DNA from 4 places in the Cupriavidus cauae genome. Region 4 is predicted to be linked to each of the others. Evidence: predicted binding sites of a transcription regulator. Region 4 holds the regulator's gene; each other region holds the start of a gene.

Region 1 (4,518 bases), on a different replicon from region 4:
CGCTATCTCGGGCCGCTGCTGGCGCAGTTCCAGACCACGCATCCCAATCTCGAGGTGCAGCTGTACCTGTCGGACAACCTGATGCTGCCGCGCCAGCCGGTGCATGGGCGCGATGCCTTCGACGTGCTGGTCAGCATCGGCGCGATACCGGATTCGCGCTGGGTCGCGCACCGCATCGCACCGAACCGCCGCGTGCTGTGCGCCGCGCCCGAGTACCTCGCCAAGGCGCCGCCGCTGCAGCGTCCCGCCGATTTGACGCGGCACGCCTGCCTGGTGCTCAGGGAGAACGACGAGGACGTGACGCTATGGCGCTTTGCCGGGCGCGACGGCGGCAAGGAGGCTGGAAAGGAGCTGCGCAAAGGCAGCGGCAAGAGCGCCGGCGGCACCGATGCACGCGAACACACCGTGCGCGTGCGTCCGATCATGGAGAGCAACGACGGCGACGTCGTCCATCAATGGTGCCTGGCCGGCAAGGGCATCATGGCGCGGTCGGAGTGGGATGTGGCGGACAGCCTCGCCTCGGGGCGGCTGGTCGCGCTGCTGCCCGGCTACCGGCTGCCGGACGCCGACGTGATGGCGCTGGTGCCGCAATCGCGGGTGGCGTCGACGCGCACGCGGCTGTTCGTCGAGATGTTGCGCAAGGCGCTGGGGCCGCGGCCGCCATGGCGCAGCGAGCGGCGCGGCTGAACCACCGCGGCGCCTGCCGTCTCCACAAGGCGTATCACTGCTCCATCGCCGGGCAGTCGCTGCTCGGTCGCCGCTTGGTCGCCGCTCAGTAGCCGCTCAGTAGCCGCTCAGTAGCCGCTCAGTCGGCTCTCAGTCGCCGCTCTGGTGCGCGACCAGATGCAGGCGCATCACGCCGCCTTCGAAGTATTGCCCGTCGAACTGGCGCAACAGGCCCAGCGCCGCCACAAGGTCCATGTCGAAGTCCACCCATGCCCAGGGCTGCTCCGGGTCGCCGTCGCGCATGATTTCCACCGAGCGCACGGGCGCATAGGGTGCGAACTTCTCGCGCAAACGCTGTTCGGTGATCTCGCGGCGCAGGCCGCGAATCAGCACCTGCATGTCGGTCTCCTGGGGGCATGGCGCGGCGGTCCGCATGCCGCCGAGGCGGTGCACGATATTTGCCGGGCCACGAGACCACTATAGATGTTCGCGGCCGTTCCGGCTGGCAACGCCGGCGATCGCCGCCCGCCATCGCGCATCGCCCTTGATCTGGCGCAAGAACCGTAGCCGCTGCGCTCGACAACCGCGACGAGCGGGGCCGATAATCGACGCACTTCGTGCCGGCGGCCCTGCACGGCCGCTGCCGTCATCCAAGGAAATGGCAATGACTGATCCGCGCAGCAACGCGTCGTCCCCGCCTTCCACGCCGGGCGCACCGGCCGCTCCGGCCGGCGCCGCCAGTCCCGCAGCTGCCAGCAAGCGCCCGCCCTGGGGCCTGTTCGTGGCGGTGGTGGTGCTGATCGGCGTGCTGTCGCTGCCGACCCCGGCCGATCTGCCGCTCGCCGGGCACCGGATGCTCGCCATCCTTGCATTCGCGGTAGTCGTCTGGATTAGCGAGGCGGTGTCGTACGAAACCAGCGCGATCATGATCACCTCGCTGATGGCCGCGCTGATCGGCTTCGCGCCCACGGTCGAGGACGCCGGCACGCTGTATGGCACCTCGCGCGCGCTCGGCATGGCGCTGGCGGGCTTCGCCAATACCGCGCTGGCCCTGGTGGCCGCGGCGCTGTTCATCTCCGCGGCGATGACGGTCACCGGACTGGACCGCCGCATCGCCCTGGTCACGCTGTCCGCGATCGGCACCAGCACGCGCCGCATCCTGATCGGCACCATCGCGGTCACCATCGCGCTGTCGCTGGTGGTGCCGAGCGCGACCGCGCGCAGCGCCTGCGTGGTGCCGATCATGATGGGGATCATTGCGGCCTTCGGCGTCGACAAACGTTCCAATATCGCGGCCGGCATCATGATCACGGTGGCACAGGCCACCAGCATCTGGAACGTCGGCATCCAGACCGCCGCCGCACAGAACCTGCTGGCGGTGGGCTTCATGGACAAGCTGCTGGGCGAGCGCGTGACGTGGCTGCAATGGCTGATCGCCGGCGCGCCGTGGGCGCTGATCATGTCGGTGGTGCTGTATCTGCTGGTGCGCCGGCTGCTGCCGCCCGAGACCGAGGCGATTCCCGGCGGCAAGCAGGCCGTGCAGCGCGAACTGGCGGCGCTGGGGCCGATGAGCGGCCCGCAGAAGCGGCTCGCCGCGGTGTCGATCGGCCTGCTGCTGGCGTGGGCCACCGAGGGCAAGCTGCACGGCTTCGATACCGCCACCGTGACTTTCGTCGGCCTCGTGATCCTGATGCTGCCGCGCGTCGGCGTGATGGACTGGAAGACCATGCAGCAACGCACGCCCTGGGGCACGCTGATCGTCTTCGGCGTCGGCATCAGCCTCGGCACCGCGCTGCTGACCACGCAGGCCGGCCAATGGCTCGGCAAGTTCGTGGTGGCGAATTCGGGCCTGGCGACGCAAGGCCCGATCGCGGTGTTCGCCATCCTCGCCGCCTTCCTGATCGTGATCCACCTGGGCTTTGCCAGCGCCACGGCGCTGACGGCCGCGATGCTGCCGATCCTGATCTCGGTGCTGCAGACGCTGCCGGGCGATATCGACAAGGTCGGCATCACGATGCTGCTGGGCTTCACCATGAGCTTCGGTTTCATCCTGCCGATCAACGCGCCGCAGAACATGGTGTGCCTGGGCACCGATACCTTCAACGGTCGCCAGTTTGCGCGCATCGGCATTCCCGTCACGCTGGCGGGCTACGCGATGATGCTGCTGTTCGCCGCGACGTATTGGCGCTGGCTTGGCTGGATCTAGAGCCGCCCCGCCAGGGCCGGAGGTCCGGCACTCCTGCGATCTCAAGATCGCAAGATCGCAACGTCGCAACGCAAGACAACGCAAGGCAACACAAGGAGTCGAGATGAAGATCACCCTGCAGGATGCCCATCGCCTCGCCCGGCAGATCCTGGTGGCGCTCGGCGTGCCGGACGATATCGCCGACGACGTGGCCGAACACCTGGTCGAGTCCGACCGCTGCGGCTATGTCAGCCACGGCCTGTCGATGCTGCCACAGTATCGCGCCTCGGTGGAGGCCGGCAGCGTCAATCCCGAAGGCCGCGCCAGCTGCGCGATGGACCGCGGCACGCTGATGGTGTTCGACGGCAACAGCGGCTTCGGCCAGCACGTCGGCAAGCGCGTGATGCAGGCCGCCATCGAGCGTACGCGCGAGCACGGCCATTGCATCTTCACGCTGCGCCGCTCGCACCATCTCGGCCGCATGGGGTACTACGGCGAGATGGCGGCGCAGGCTCGCATGGTGCTGCTCAGCTTCACCAACGTCATCAACCGGCCGCCCGCGGTGGCGCCCTATGGCGGCAGGGTCGCGCGGCTGACCACCAATCCGCTGTGTTTCGCCGGGCCGATGCCGAATGGCCGCCCGCCGCTGGTGATGGACATCGCCACCAGTGCGATCGCCATCAACAAGGCGCGCGTGCTGGCGGAGAAAGGGGAATCCGCGCCGGAGCGCAGCGTCATCGACGCGAACGGCGAGCCCACCACCGACGCCGGCGCGATCTTCGCCGATCCGCCCGGTGCCCTGCTGCCGTTCGGCGGCCACAAGGGCTATGCGCTCGGCGTGGTCGCCGAACTGCTGGCCGGCGTGCTGTCCGGCGGCGGCACCATTCAGCCCGACAATCCGCGCGGCGGCGTGGCAACCAACAACATGTTCGCGGTGCTGCTCGATCCGCAGCTCGACCTGGGGCTGCAGTGGCAAAGCGCGGAGGTCGAATCGTTCATTCGCTACCTGCAGGAGACGCCGCCCGCGCCGGGATTCGATCGCGTGCAGTATCCCGGCGAGTACGAGGCCGAGCATCGCGCCCGCACCGGCGACACGCTCGACGTCGCTCCCGCGATCTGGCGCCATCTCGCCGCGCTGGCCGGCGATCTGGGCGTGGCGCTGCCGGGCGAGTGAAGCCCGCCACGCGGCAGGCTTCCCTGGCGTACCGGATCAGATCACGCCATCGCCCTTCAGCGCGGCAATCTCGTCGGCGGCAAAACCCCAGTCGCGCAGCACGGCCTCGGTGTCGGCACCGGGCGGCGAGGCGGGCGCCGGTTTGTCCGGCGCCGTGCGCGAGAAGCGCGGCGCCGGCGCGGGATGGGTCACGCCGGCGACGTCGATGAAGGTCTCGCGCGAGCGGTTGTGCGCGTGCGCGGGCGCCTCGTCCCAGTCCAGCACCGGCGCGAAGCAGGCATCGCTGCCTTCCATCAGCGCGCACCACTGGTCGCGCGTGCGCGTGCGGAACACCTCGGCGAGCCGGTACTTCAGTTGCGGCCAGTCGCGCGGATCGCCCTGCGTGGCAAAGGCCGGATCCTCGATGCCGCACAGCTCGATCAGCTTGCGATAGAACTGCGGCTCGAGCGCCCCGATCGCGACGTACTTGCCGTCGGCGCAGGCATAGGTGCCG
Region 2 (4,518 bases), 1.3 Mb from region 4:
CTCCACCGATACGGCGGAAGCGGTGGTTGACCGCATCAAGCCGGTTGCCTCGCTCGAACTGCGCGATCCCAATGCGCCGCGCGTCTTCAAGACCGGCGAACAGGTCTATACCGCCGTCTGCGCGGCCTGCCACGCCACCGGCGCGGCCGGTGCGCCCAAGTTCGGCGCGGCCGGCGACTGGAGCGCCCGTCTCGGCCAGGGCTACGACGGCCTGATGAAATCCGTGATTGCCGGCAAGGGCGCGATGCCGCCGCGCGCCGGCACCTCGCCGGACGACTTCGCCGACTACGAGCTGGCCCGCGCGATGGTGCATCTGGTCAACTCGGCTGGCGGCAAGCTGCAGGAGCCCGCCGCGCCGGCACCGGCCGCTGCGACCACCGCTGCCGCTTCGGAACCTGCCGCACCGGCGGCTGACGCTGCTGCGGCCGCTCCCGCTGCTGCGGCTCCTGCTGCCGCTGCCCCGGCAGCACCGGCCGCGCCGGCTCCGGCAGCCGCCGCACCGGCACAGACCACCGCTGCGGCGCCCGCCGCCGCTTCGGCCGAGGTCGGCAAGCGCGTCTACGATCAGGTCTGCGCCGCCTGCCACGCCGCCGGCGTCGCCGGTGCGCCGAAGGTCGGCGACAAGGCCGCCTGGGCCCCGCGCATCAAGGAAGGCATGGATGCGGTCCACAACTTCGCGCTGAAGGGCAAGGGCGTGATGCCGCCGAAGGGTGGTTACGCCGGCCCGGACGCCGACGTGATTGCCGCGGCCGACTACATGGTCAACGCGTCGAAATAAGCCCGGGGGCGCCGCGCGGCGCTCGCCTCGGCAGGACAAAAAAGCCAGCGGGATCTCGCTGGCTTTTTTTACGTCCGGAGTTCGTCGCGTTAGACCACGCGCGAGTACCCGGGCGGTCGGCACCGTCCCGGAGCGCGATGTCGGCGGCTTCCGCAGCAGCGGGTGCGCCACCGGCTTTGGCGATTTACGTCCGGCGTTCGGCTTCGCTACACCACGCGCGAGTACCGGGCGATGGGCGCCGCGCCGGAGCGGGATGTCGACGGCATCCGCTGCAGCGGGCGCGCCATCGCCCTTTCCGAATCGGGATCGGTATTGGAACCCGAAAGCGGATTCGACAAGGAGTCCGAACCCGGCCGCTCCGCGATCACCCGGTCGTCCCGCAGATAGCGATCGAACACCATCGCCACGCGCCGCACCAGCAGGCGGCCCAGCGGCGTCACCTCGATCCGCGCGTCGGACAGCCGTACCAGCCCCTGCGCGGCCAGCGACGTAAGTTCCGCCCGCTCGGCGGCAAACTCGGCGTCGAAGTCGATGCCGTGCCGGCGCGCGACCTCGGCAGTATCCAGTTCGCCATCGCACATCAGCGCACCGATGATGTCCTTGCGCACCCGGTCGTCGGCGTCGCAGACATGGCCGCGCAGCACCGGCAGCCTGCCGGCATCGAGCGCGCCGTAGTACGCGTCCAGCGTGCGGGCGTTCTGCACGTAACGGCCGGCGACCGCGCCGATCGCCGAGATGCCAAAGCCGAGCTGGTCATGGCCGGCATGGGTCGCATAGCCCTGGAAGTTGCGCTGCAGCCGTCCCTCACGCTGGGCGCGGGCGAGCGCGTCGTCGGGCCGCGCGAAGTGATCCATGCCGATATGGACATAGCCGGCCGCGGTCAGCCGCTCGATGGCCGAGACCAGGATGTCCAGCTTTTCGCCGGCCGACGGCATCGCGGCCTCGTCGATGCGACGCTGCGGCTTGAAGACGTGCGGCAGATGCGCGTAGCTGTACAGCGACAGGCGGTCGGGCCGCATTTCCAGCACCCGCTCGATGGTGGCGCCGAAGCGGGCCGCCGTCTGGTGCGGCAGGCCGTAGATCAGGTCCATGCTGATCGACAGGAAGCCGAGCCGTCGGGAGGCGGCGACCACGCGGCGCGTGTCCTGCACCGGCTGCACGCGATGGATCGCGGCCTGGACCTCGGGATCGAAGTCCTGCACGCCTAGGCTGACGCGGTTGAAGCCGAGTTCGGCGAGCAGCGTCATCCGTTCGTCGTCGACGCGGCGCGGATCGATCTCGATCGAGTGCTCGCCGTCCGGCCGCAGATCGAAGTGCCGATGCAGCGCCGCCATGACCTGCCGCATTTCCCCGGGGTCGAGGAAGGTCGGCGTACCGCCGCCCCAGTGCGATTGCACGACGGCCCGGCGCTCGTCCAGGCGGGCCGCTACCAGCGCCATCTCGCGCGCCAGGTAGCGAACGTAGCGCGCGCTGCGGCCGTGGTCGCGCGTGATGATCTTGTTGCAGCCGCAGTAGTAGCAGATGTTCTCGCAGAAGGGGATATGCAGATAGAGCGACAGCGGCGCGGCGGCTCCCCCTGCCCGGCAGTCGTCCAGCGCGGACAGATACGCCTCGTCGCCGAACCCCGCATCGAAGCGGTCGGCGGTCGGATACGAGGTGTAGCGCGGCCCGTTCACGTCGATGCGTTCGGCGAGCGCGCGGAAATCGGCGAGATCGCCGCGGCGGATGGCGGCATGCTGAGCGGCTGGGGAAGCGGCTTCGGCAGGGACTTCGGGAACGGCTTCGGAAGCGACTTCGGAAGCGAAATGCGGAACGGTCGTTGCCATCGGCGGCCTTCTGAGGAATCCGCTTCGATGCTAGCCAGACCAGCGTGCGCAGGACTTGATCGACATCAAGGGCCGGCGATTCGGCTGTTCTCTCGGCGCTTCGGCGCCACGCGCCTGCCCTCCAGTCCTATCGCCAATCCGCTACCGTAGCAGCCCGATGTTGCACGGCCTTGGCCGCTTTGTATCGGCGCTGATACGAAGGGCCGGGCGCACCCGGCACTGCGCCTCAGCCCCCTCAGCCCCCTCAGCCCCCTCAGCCCCCTCAGCCGCTTCAGCCGGTAGTGGCCTTGGTGCCGAGCAGCGCCTTCAGGCCCGCCAGTCGGTCCTTCGGGCTCATCGCCGGCGTCTCGTCCTTCGGTGCCGGGGCCTCCTCGAGCTTCATCTCGCCGATGAAGCGCGACGGCTGGCACGAGTAGGTGTCCCGCGCGCGCTTGCGCTTCTTGCACCAGCTGATATGCAGGCTGCGCTGCGCGCGCGTGATGCCGACATACATCAGGCGGCGCTCTTCCTCGATCTTCTCGTCGCTCAGGTCCTCGTCCTCGCGGCAATGCGGCAGGATGCCCTCCTCCACACCGACCAGGAACACGTGCGGATACTCGAGGCCCTTGGACGCGTGCAGCGTCGACAGCCGCACCGCGTCGGGATCTTCGTCGCGGCCTTCCAGCATGCTCATCAGCGCGACGGTCTGCGTCAGCTCGAGGAGGTTCTTGCCTTCGTCGCCGAAGCCGTCGGCGGTGTCGAAGCCGGTCGCCTCGCCGTCGGCCGCCTCCGGCTTGGTGCCCTTGTGCTTGAGCCAGTCGAGGAACTCCAGCGTATTGGTCCATTTGGCCTGGGCCTGACGCTCGTCGAAGGTGTCGTACAGATAGGCTTCGTAGTGGATGCCTTCCATCAGGTCGTCGAGCACCTCGGTGGCCGGGTCGCGCGCGGCGCGGTCCGCCAGCCGCACCATCGCCTCGCAGAAGGTGCGCAGGGGCTCGAGCTGGCGCGGCTGCAGCTTGCCTTCGATGCCGCCCATCATCGCCGCCTCGAACAGCGAGACCTTGGCCTGGCCGGCGAAGGTCCCCAGCACTTCCAGCGTGGTATTGCCGACGCCGCGCCGCGGCGTGGTGACCGCGCGGATGAAGGCGGGATCGTCGTCCGGATTGGCGATCAGCCGCAGATAGGCGCAGATGTCCTTGATCTCGGCCTTGTCGAAGAAGCTCTGCCCGCCGGACAGCACATACGGGATGCGCTCGCGGCGCAGGATCTGCTCGAACAGCCGCGCCTGGTGATTGCCGCGATAGAGGATCGCGTAGTCGCGGAACTGCGCGCGCCGCTCGAACTTGTGCGCCGACAGCTTGAACACCACCGACTCGGCCTCGTGCTCCTCGTCGTTCATCTGCGTCACGGAGATCGGGTCGCCCATGCCGTGCTCGCTCCACAGCGTCTTGTCGAACAGCTTGGGGTTGTTGGCGATGACCGCGTTGGCCGCCTGCAGGATGCGCACCGTGGAGCGATAGTTCTGCTCCAGCTTGATGACCTTCAGGTTCGGAAAGTCGGTCTGCAGCAGGCGCAGATTGTCCAGCGTGGCGCCGCGCCAGCCGTAGATCGCCTGGTCGTCGTCACCGACCGCGGTGAATGCCGGCGCGCGCAGATGCGAGCCGCCGGCCAGCAGCTTCAGCAGCTGGTACTGGCAGGCGTTGGTGTCCTGGTATTCGTCGACCAGGAAATAGCGCAGCCGGTTCTGCCACTTGAGCCGCACGGTTTCGTCGCGGGCGAACAGCTCGGCCGGCAGACGGATCAGGTCGTCGAAGTCGACCGCCTGGTAGGCCGCCAGCGTGGCGACGTAGTTGCGGTAGATCAGCGCGGCCTGGTGCTGGTCGGCATCGGTGGCCTCGGCGATCGCGGTTTCCGGATCGACCATGCCGTTTTTCC
Region 3 (4,518 bases), 610 kb from region 4:
CCTTCCCCAGCCCGCTCAGCTCCTGCAGTAAGCCCGCGCCATCGTCTTGACCTCGTGCGCCAGCGCGCGCCGCAGCGAGACCGGCTCCAGCACCTCGGCCTGGGGCCCGAAGGAGCGCAGCCAGCGCACCAGCCAGTCGGCCATCTCCACCGTGCAGCGGACCACCAGCGAACCGTCCGGACCGATCTCCTCGGTCTGGTCGGGCGAGATCGGCGCATCGCGCACGATATCGCCGCAGCCCTTGGCGAAGCGGACCGCCAGCTTGATATTGCCGTCCGCGTGCAGGCCGAATTCGGCCGCCTCTTCCACATAGTCGGCCAGCGAGAAATGGTCCGGGTAAATGAAGCGCTCTTTCAGCGCGTGCGCCGCATGGACCCGGTCCAGCCGCAGGCATTGGGGCGCGGGGTCCTCGTCTTCCAGGCCCACCAGGTAGACCATGCCGGCCTTCTCGACCACGCCCAGCGGCATCAGCACGCGCTTGCGCTCGGGCTCGAAGCGCGGCCGATACACGACCTCCAGGTTGCGCTCCTCGAATACCGCGGTCAGTACCGGCAGCAGCACGGTCTCGCGCAGCCGCGGCGGCACCAGCGGCGAGCTGCGTTCGACCACCGACAGCTTGCGATGCCAGGCGATCCGGCCGGCGCAGCCTTCGCGGCCACGCCGCCGCAGCTGCGACTCGGCGGCATCGAACAACGGCCGCAGCAGGGTCGCCATCACCGAAGTGATCTGGCGGCCGGCGAACCGCTTCAGCACCTGCAGGGCGAGCGCCTCTTCGTCGCTGAGCCAGGTATCGGCGTTGGCCAGCACCTTGCCGGCACATTCGGCGCGGCGCCACATCAGGCCGCGCCCTTCCGCGCGGCACTCGGCCGAGCCGTCGGCGACCAGCAGCACCAGGCGCTGCTGCAGCACCTCGGCGGGCGGCTCGGCCACCTCCAGGGCGGTCAGGCCGCGTGCCACGTCCTGGGTGCTCATCCAGCGCCGGGGACCGCCGTCGTCAAGCAGGACGGAAAGAATGGAAACGTCGAGTTGCGAATCGAACTGGTGGGCCATAAAGCGCAATGAAAGGTTGGTCTGCGTGGGGAGAGCGAAGCCTATCAAGCGGGGCGTCCGGAAATGAAGGAAATGGACAAGGAACGACGGTTCCCGGCACGCACTTCGGCCCTCCGAATCGAAAGTGCGAGCAACAGCCTATGCGATGCGCGCCGGCACGCGGAGTGAGCAGCGCCCACGCCGGGCCCGCACAAGCATGCGCATTGTTAAAAACTTTGAATAGCTGATACGAGGCGGTCGTGCGTTGCCTCCGGGATGTGAGCCTATTCTTCTCCCATCGGCTGACGACATCCCCAAGCAAAACGATTCTCAAAAATTCAACAACTGGAGAAAATCATGAAGATCACGACCGCCCGCCTGGTTCTCAGCGCTGCCATCGCCGGTACCGCCCTGCTGTCGCTGAACAGCGTGTTCGCCGCGCCGGTGCGCGGGTCGCATGCCGGCGACGACTATGGCTACACCTTCCGCGCGGTGGACCGCTTCGCCGAGGGCGCGCGCGCCTTCGACGGCTACGCGGAGGGCGCCCGCACGCACGACGTCTTCAGCGAGGGCGCGCGCTCCCGTGCCGACTATCCGGCGCCGATCGGCGAATGAAGGACGGGATGAAGGAAGGAATGAAGGAGCAAGCGATGAGCCTTCGAGACAATGCACTGATCGTCGCGGCGTGGATCGGCGCCTGCCTGGCCAGTGGCTGGCTGGTCACCTTTACGGGGCTGCTGCTGTCGCAATAAGTGCCGAGACGGGCATGAAGGTAGGCCAAGTGCCGAGTTTTTGACCGGAATCATGGCGAGATCGCCGCCTAGCTGCCATCATGAATTCAGCCAGGCAAGGCGCCGCCGAACCGCCTGGCCGTCGACAACGCCTGCAAGGCCCGTGATAGGAGAACCCTCGCCATGACCCATATCGTGCTCGCCACTGACGGCTCCGCCTTCAGCGACGCCGCCGCCCGCTTTATCGTCGAAGGGAAGCTGCTGCAGGGCGAAGTGACCGTGCATGTGGTGCACGTCGCCCCGGAGGTCACCGGACAGGTGCGCGCCTTCGTCAGCAAGGACGCGATCGACGACTGGCATCGTGAAGAGAGCGAGAAGGCGATGCGCTCGGTGTGCGACATCCTGGGCGCCGCGCAGCTGCGCGTGGAAAAGCATGCGCTGAGCGGCTTTCCGCCGGACCGGATCGTGGCGCTGGCCAAATCGGTGAACGCCGATGCGATCGTGATCGGCACCCATGGCCGCGGATCGTTCTTCGATGCGGTGCTCGGCTCGGTCGCGGGCCGCGTGGTGGCGCACGCGTCGTGCCCGGTCATCCTGGTGAAGGCACCGGACAAGGCCTGACGGCCCGACGCAGGGCCATTCAAAGGTAGAAGTGGGAGTAAGACCGGGCGCTGCCGCGGCGCCCGGGACAGTTGCCCGGTCAGCCGTTCAGCTGGACCACAGCGGCGGCTCGTCCATCAGCGCGATCTGCTCGCGCAATTCGAGGATGCGGTCCTGCCAGTAGCGCGCCGTGCCGAACCACGGAAACGCCGCCGGAAACGCGGGATCGTTCCAGCGGCTCGCCAGCCAGGCGCTGTAGTGCAGCAGCCGCAGCGTACGCAACGCCTCGACCAGATGCAGCTCGCGCGTCGAGAATTCGGCGAAATCCTCGTAGCCGGCCACGATATCGGCCAGCTGGCTCTGCATCGAGGCGCGGTCGCCCTCCAGCAGCATCCACAGATCCTGTACCGCCGGGCCGGTCCGGCTGTCGTCGAAATCGACGAAATGCGGACCCGTGCTGCCACCGCGGGCCTGATCCGCTTCGATCCACAGCAGATTGCCGCGATGGCAGTCGCCATGCAGCCGCAGCAGCGCCACGTCGCCGGCGCGCTCGTAGCAGCGCCGCACGCCCTCGATGGCGAGATCGGCGGCGGCCTGCCAGGCCGGCCGCAGATCGGCGGGAATGCAATCCTGTGCCAGCAGCCAGTCGCGCGGCGCCACGCCGAAGGTCTCGACATCGAGCGCGGGCCGGTGGACATAGGGCTGAGTCGCGCCGACGGCGTGGATGCGGCCGATGAAACGGCCAAGCCAGGTCAGCGTATCGGCCCGGTTGAGCTCGGGCTCGCGGCCGCCGCAGCGCGGGAACACGGCGAAGCGGAAGCCGCCATGCGACAGCAGCGTGCTGCCGCCGCAATCGAGCGGCGGCACGGCCGGGATCTCGGCCTCGGCAAGCTGCCGCACGAAGGCATGTTCCTCGAGGATGGCGGCATCGCTCCAGCGCCCCGGCCGGTAGAACTTCATCACCATCGGCGCGCCGTCCTCGACCCCGACCTGCCACACCCGATTCTCGTAGCTGTTCAGCGCCAGCAGCCGGCCGTCCGGCATGAAGCCGGCCGCCTCGAGCGCATCGAGGATCAGGTCGGGTGTCAGCCCCGCGAACGGAATGTCCGGCGAGGCGGCGGGATCGGGCGACGTCACCATGGCTAAGCGCTAGCTTAGGACACCGCGCGCGTCAGGACCCCTGCCGCGAGCGCTGTCCGCCGAGCAGCGCGGCCTGCGGGCCGGGCCGGCGGTTGCGCGAGGGACCATTCGACTCGGACGCCGCGCGCGGTGCCGACTGCGAACGCTCGCCGTTGCCGGCCGGGCGGGCACCGCCCTTGGGCTGTCCGCTGGGTTGACCGATGCGCTGACCGCCGGGCTTGCCATTGCGTTGGGGCGCGGCGCCGGCCTCCTGCGGCTGGCGGGCTGGACGCGGCTGGCGCGGCGGCCGGGCTTCCGCCCGGCGCTCGCCCGAGGGCGCGCCGGCAGCGGGCCTGCCGCCACCATTGCCACCACCATTGCCCCCGCCATTCCCCTGCGGACGTCCCCGTCCTCCACCGCCATTCTGGCCGCGCGCCTGGCGGCCCTTCTGGATCGGCTCGGGGGCGATGGTCGGATCCGGTTCGAAGCCCGGCAGCACGATCTGCTCGAGCTGGCGCTTGATCAGGCGCTCGATGTCGCGCAGCAGGCCATGCTCGTCGACGCAGACCAGCGACACCGCCTCGCCCTCGGCGCCGGCACGGCCGGTACGGCCGATCCGGTGCACATAGTCTTCCGGCACGTTGGGCAGGTCGAAGTTGACCACATGGGGCAGCTGGTCGATATCGATGCCGCGCGCGGCGATGTCGGTCGCCACCAGCAGCCGCAGCGTGCCGGCCTTGAACTCGGACAGCGCGCGCGTGCGCGCCGACTGGCTCTTGTTGCCGTGGATCGCCAGCGCCGACAGGCCTTCCTTGCTCAGTTGCTCGGCCAGCCGGTTGGCGCCGTGCTTGGTGCGGGTGAAGACCAGCACCTGATGCCAGTCGTGCTCGCGTACCAGGTGCGCCAGCAGTTCGCGCTTGCGCTCGCGATCGACCGCGTAGACGCGCTGCGCCACGGTCTCGGCCGTGGTGTTGCGGCGCGCGACCTCGATCGAGGCCGGATTGTCGAGCAGGCGGTCGGCCAGCGCGCGGATCTCGTC
Region 4 (4,518 bases):
GAACAAGCGCGACCGGGCGACCACGACACCTGCGCGAAAGCGGCCCGGTCGCCGTGGCTTCCCGCGATTGTATGGCATTCCCGCGCCGGCCTGCAACCGCGGGCTTGGGACGCAGGGGCCGGCCGGCCATCAGAGGGTCAGGCAGAAGCCGTGCGCGGCCAGCGTTTCGGGCAGCATCGCGGCCCGCGCGAGACCGGCCGCGCCGAACAGCGCCACCGCCGCGCCGACCCCGCGGCGCACCCACGCGCGGCGCGCGAGCACGCGCAGGCCGGCCGACAGGCTCGACAGCATCAGCAGATTGGGCAGCGTACCGAGACCGAAGGCCAGCATCACCAGCGCGCCCGACGCCGCGCTGCCGGCCAGCAAGGCCAGCGCGAGCGCGGCGTAGACCATGCCGCAGGGAACCAGTCCCCACGCAAGTCCGGCGGCATAGCGGCGCAGCAGACGCCGGCTGGTGCCGTGCGTAACCGGCCCCGCGTCCTGCCGCGCGATGGTCCTTCCGCCCCAACGCGCCCAGGCTGCCGCCAGACGCCGCGCCACGGCGTTCACACCCGGCGCCTTCCCCACCAGTTGCGCGCCGCCCAGCGTCCATAGTCCGGCAAGCAGCAGGCTGGTGCTGCCGGCCGCGAACAGCGCGCGCTGCACGGGCAGATACTGCGTCTTCCACGCGGTCGCGCCCACCGCGCCGAGCAAGGCGCCGAGCATTGCGTACGCACTGAGGCGCCCGGCATGCAGCACCAGCAGTTCGCGGACCCACGCCGCGCGGCTGCGGTACAACGACACCGGCGCGGCCCGCCGCGCGTCATCGCCTTCGAGCACCAGCGCGATGCCGCCGCACATCGCCGCACAGTGGACACCGCCCAACAGCGCCAGCAGAAACACGCTTGCCAGTACGCCGATTGCCATCTCACGCTCCCCTCGACGGGGAGCAGCACGGTAGAATGCCCGCACGCTTGACGCCCATCGCGATGCCGATGGCAACTCCCTCCTTTCGCGCGGATTCCAATTGCTGAACGCCATCCCCCTCAACGACCAATCGACCCGCTGCTCCACCTGCTCGCTGGGGCAGCTGTGCCTGCCGATCGGCATGTCGGCGCAGGACGTCGAAAAGATGGACACGCTGGTGCAGGAACGCGTGCGCGTGCGCAAGGGCGAATCGCTCTATCGCCTCGGCGATCCCCTCGACGCGGTCTATGCGATCCGCTTCGGCACGCTGAAGACCCACGTGACGATGGAAGACGGCCGCGCGCAGATCACGGGCTTTCATCTGCCGGGCGAAGTGGTCGGCTTCGATGGGCTGACCGAGATGCGGCATGCGTCGGACGCGACCGCGCTCGAAGACACCGAGGTCTGCGTAGTGCGCTACAACGAGATCCAGACGCTGTCGGCCTCGTTGCCGTCGCTGCAGCACCAGTTCATGCGGCTGATGAGCCGGGAGATCACGCAGGACCAGATGATGCTGATCACGCTGGGCTCGATGCGCGCCGAGGAGCGGCTGGCGGGCTTTCTGATCAGCCTGTCCGAGCGCCTGTCGGCACGCGGCTATTCGCCGTCCGAGTTCGTGCTGCGCATGAGCCGCGAAGAAATCGGCAGCTATCTGGGCCTGAAGCTCGAGACCGTCAGCCGCCTGTTCTCGCGCTTCGCCGAAGCCGGGCTGATCCAGATCCGCCAGCGCCACGTCAAGCTGGTCGACATGGACGGCATCCGCCAGCTGCTGGGAAAGACGGCCTGCTGAAGCCCGCGCGGCGATGGCGCTGGCGGCCGCCATCGCCCACATTGCCCACATCGCCCACATCGCCCACATCGCCCACATTGCCCGCTTTGCCCGCTTTGCCCCCATTGCCAGCTTTGCCCCCGTTGCCAGCTTTGCCCCCATTGCGCGCTTCGCTCGCATCGCCGGCTTCGCCATCGCCCTACTCCAGTTCGTCGGCCGCCGACATCGGCGACGACATCGGCGCCAGGATCGACGCCGGCAGCATGCACAGCGTCAGCGCGCTGGACAGCGCGCACACCGCCCACGCGACGCCGAAGCCGATCGTGTAGATCGCACCGTGCGACAGCTCGAGCGGCCGTCCGAAGACGCGCAACTCGCTCGGATCGATCAGCGAGAACACCAGCACGAACGCCACCGCCGCGCCGACGAAGGCGGGCCACAGCACCCACATCAGCCAGCGCGCCTTCATGGCCGCGCCACCGCGTGGGAATTCACTGCGTCGCGCGCGTGCTGCGTGGCGACCGCCGCTGCGGCCGTCGTTGCAGCCGCCGTTGCAGCCGCCGTTGCGGCCGCGGTTGCAGGCGCCATTGCAGCCGCCATCGCAGCTGCCGGCGTCACCGCCCCCGCCGACGTCGCCGCCTGCCGGATCACCAGCCCCTGACGCACCACGCCGTCGACGATGGGTCGATCCGCATGCTGCATCGCGACCCAGATCGTCACCGCGCAGCCCATCATCGCCAGCGCCGGGCCGCTGATCAGCAGCCACGGCCACGGTTCCTTCCACCACGGTTTGCATTGGGACATGTCGATGCCTCGTCAAGGTTGGTCGGGAATGATGAAACGGGTGGACTGCCGCACCTGCACGCCACTGGTGTCCGTGCCCGTACCCGTGCCCGCGCCGGCTTCGGCCCGCGCGCCGCTGACCACGATGTCGACCACATGGGTGCCCGACGCCGCCTGCTCCAGCGGCACGCGCAGCCGCAGCGGCAGCAGCCGGTTGGAGGTCGGCGCCAGATGGCCGGCGCCGCGCTCGTATTCGACCGACAGTCCCGGCAATCCCGGACTTTCCGCCGCGATGGCGATGTCCATCTCGCCTTCGGTGGTGTTGATCAGCTGCAGCCGGTAGACGTTTTCGATCCAGCGCCCTTCCACTTCGCGCGCCAGCGCCTGGCGGTCGCGGATGATGTCCACCTTCAGCGGCGTGCGCACCGCCACCGACCAGACGAAGCCGCCGACCAGCGCCAGCCACAGCACCGCATACAGCACGATGCGCGGGCGGATCACGCGGCGGCGCGCGTTTGCCGCCGACAACGCGCGCCGCATCGCGTTCTCGGACGTATAGCGGATCAGCCCGCGCGGATAGCGCATCTTGTCCATGACCTGATTGCAGGCATCGATGCACGCGCCGCAGCCGATGCACTCGTACTGGAGCCCGTCGCGGATGTCGATGCCGGTCGGGCAGACCTGCACGCAGATGCTGCAGTCCACGCAGTCGCCGATGCCCAGCGCGCGCGGGTCGGCCTTGCGCGAGCGCGAGCCGCGCGGCTCGCCGCGCTGCGCGTCATAGGTCACCACATAGGTGTCCTTGTCGACCATCACGCTCTGGAACCGCGCATAGGGGCACATGTACTTGCAGACCTGCTCGCGCATGAAGCCCGCATTGCCCCAGGTGGCGAACGCGTAGAAGCCGATCCAGAACGTCTCCCACGCCCCGGTCGACAGAGTCAGCACCGCCCTGCCCAGCGCATCGATCGGCGAGAAGTAGCCGACGAAGGTGAAGCCCGTCCACAGCGCGATCGCGATCCACAGCAGATGCTTGGTGGCCTTGACGCGCAGCTTGCGCGCGGTCCAGCGCTCGCCGTCGAGCCGGATGCGCGCGATGCGGTCGCCCTCGACCTTGCGCTCGATCCACAGGAAGATCTCGGTATAGACCGTCTGCGGACAGGCATAGCCGCAGAACAGCCGCCCGGCGATCGCGGTGAACAGGAACAGCGACAGCGCCGAGATCACCAGCAGCACGGCCAGGTAGATCACGTCCTGCGGCCACAGCACCAGGCCGAACAGATAGAACTTGCGCGCGCCCAGATCGAACAGCACCGCCTGGCGGCCGTTCCATTGCAGCCACGGCGTGCCGTAGAACACCAGCTGCGTGGCCAGCACCATCGCGACGCGCCAGCTGGCGAACGCGCCGGTGACGGCGCGCGGATAGATCTTGCGCCGGACCTCGTACAGCGAGGCCTCGGTCGAATCGATGCCGGGGGCGTTCATGGCTGTCCTCGCAGTGGCCGCATGGCTGACCCGTTGCCGCAAGCGATGTCCATCACCGCCCCGCGGCCGGCATCGTGCCGGTGTCGGCGGACAAGCCCCACACATAGGCGGTCAGCATGCGGATGCGCTCGGGGCTCAGGATGTCCTCGTGCGCGGGCATCCGGTTGTCGTGGCCCTGCAGGATCGCCTTGACGATATTGGCCTCGGCGCTGCCGTGCAGCCAGATCTTGTCGGTCAGGTTGGGCGCGCCCAGCGCCTGGTTGCCCTTGCCCGTGCCGCCGTGGCAGGCGACACAGGTCGTCTTGAAGACCGGCTCGCCGCGGGCCGCGCGGATCGGGTTGAAGGCGAGCCCCGACAGCGAGCGCACGTATTGCGCGACATCGCCCGCGGCCTTCTCGTCGATGACGGCGGCGAACGACGGCATCACGCCATGCCGGCCCTTGGCGATGCTCTGCATGATGGTGGCCGGGTCGCCGCCATGGAGCCAGTCGCGGTCGGTCAGGTCGGGAAAGCCGCGGCTGCCGCGCGCGTCCGAC

What was found. Region 4 encodes FNR, which switches genes on or off when oxygen is low (the NO sensors DNR and NnrR bind a similar motif). Its sites were predicted from a motif close to TTGATNNNNATCAA; they were not measured.
Region 1: KZ686_RS23120 (DASS family sodium-coupled anion symporter) is a predicted target of FNR. The motif match lies at 1,211-1,224, and genes of this name have one in related genera.
Region 2: hemN (oxygen-independent coproporphyrinogen III oxidase) is a predicted target of FNR. The motif match lies at 2,660-2,673, and genes of this name have one in related genera.
Region 3: KZ686_RS15515 (universal stress protein) is a predicted target of FNR. The motif match lies at 1,822-1,835, and genes of this name have one in related genera.

Annotation. Positions count from the first base shown of each region.
Region 1 is NZ_CP080294.1:1,762,893-1,767,410, reverse strand. It holds gene KZ686_RS23130 (LysR family transcriptional regulator) at 1-687, shown strand, start outside; gene KZ686_RS23125 (RNA recognition motif domain-containing protein) at 817-1,065, opposite strand; gene KZ686_RS23120 (DASS family sodium-coupled anion symporter) at 1,331-2,872, shown strand; gene KZ686_RS23115 (Ldh family oxidoreductase) at 2,976-4,025, shown strand; gene KZ686_RS23110 (CaiB/BaiF CoA transferase family protein) at 4,062-4,518, opposite strand, start outside.
Region 2 is NZ_CP080293.1:656,674-661,191, forward strand. It holds gene KZ686_RS03065 (c-type cytochrome) at 1-778, shown strand, start outside; gene hemN (oxygen-independent coproporphyrinogen III oxidase) at 985-2,604, opposite strand; gene KZ686_RS03075 (UvrD-helicase domain-containing protein) at 2,876-4,518, opposite strand, start outside.
Region 3 is NZ_CP080293.1:3,494,082-3,498,599, forward strand. It holds gene KZ686_RS15505 (helix-turn-helix transcriptional regulator) at 16-972, opposite strand; gene KZ686_RS15510 (hypothetical protein) at 1,387-1,644, shown strand; gene KZ686_RS15515 (universal stress protein) at 1,944-2,381, shown strand; gene KZ686_RS15520 (serine/threonine protein kinase) at 2,469-3,500, opposite strand; gene KZ686_RS15525 (DEAD/DEAH box helicase) at 3,532-4,518, opposite strand, start outside.
Region 4 is NZ_CP080293.1:2,881,222-2,885,739, forward strand. It holds gene KZ686_RS12895 (sulfite exporter TauE/SafE family protein) at 130-906, opposite strand; gene fnr (fumarate/nitrate reduction transcriptional regulator Fnr) at 1,007-1,735, shown strand; gene KZ686_RS12905 (hypothetical protein) at 1,914-2,183, opposite strand; partial or broken gene KZ686_RS12910 (FixH family protein) at 2,342-2,518, opposite strand; gene ccoG (cytochrome c oxidase accessory protein CcoG) at 2,531-3,982, opposite strand; gene ccoP (cytochrome-c oxidase, cbb3-type subunit III) at 4,035-4,518, opposite strand, start outside.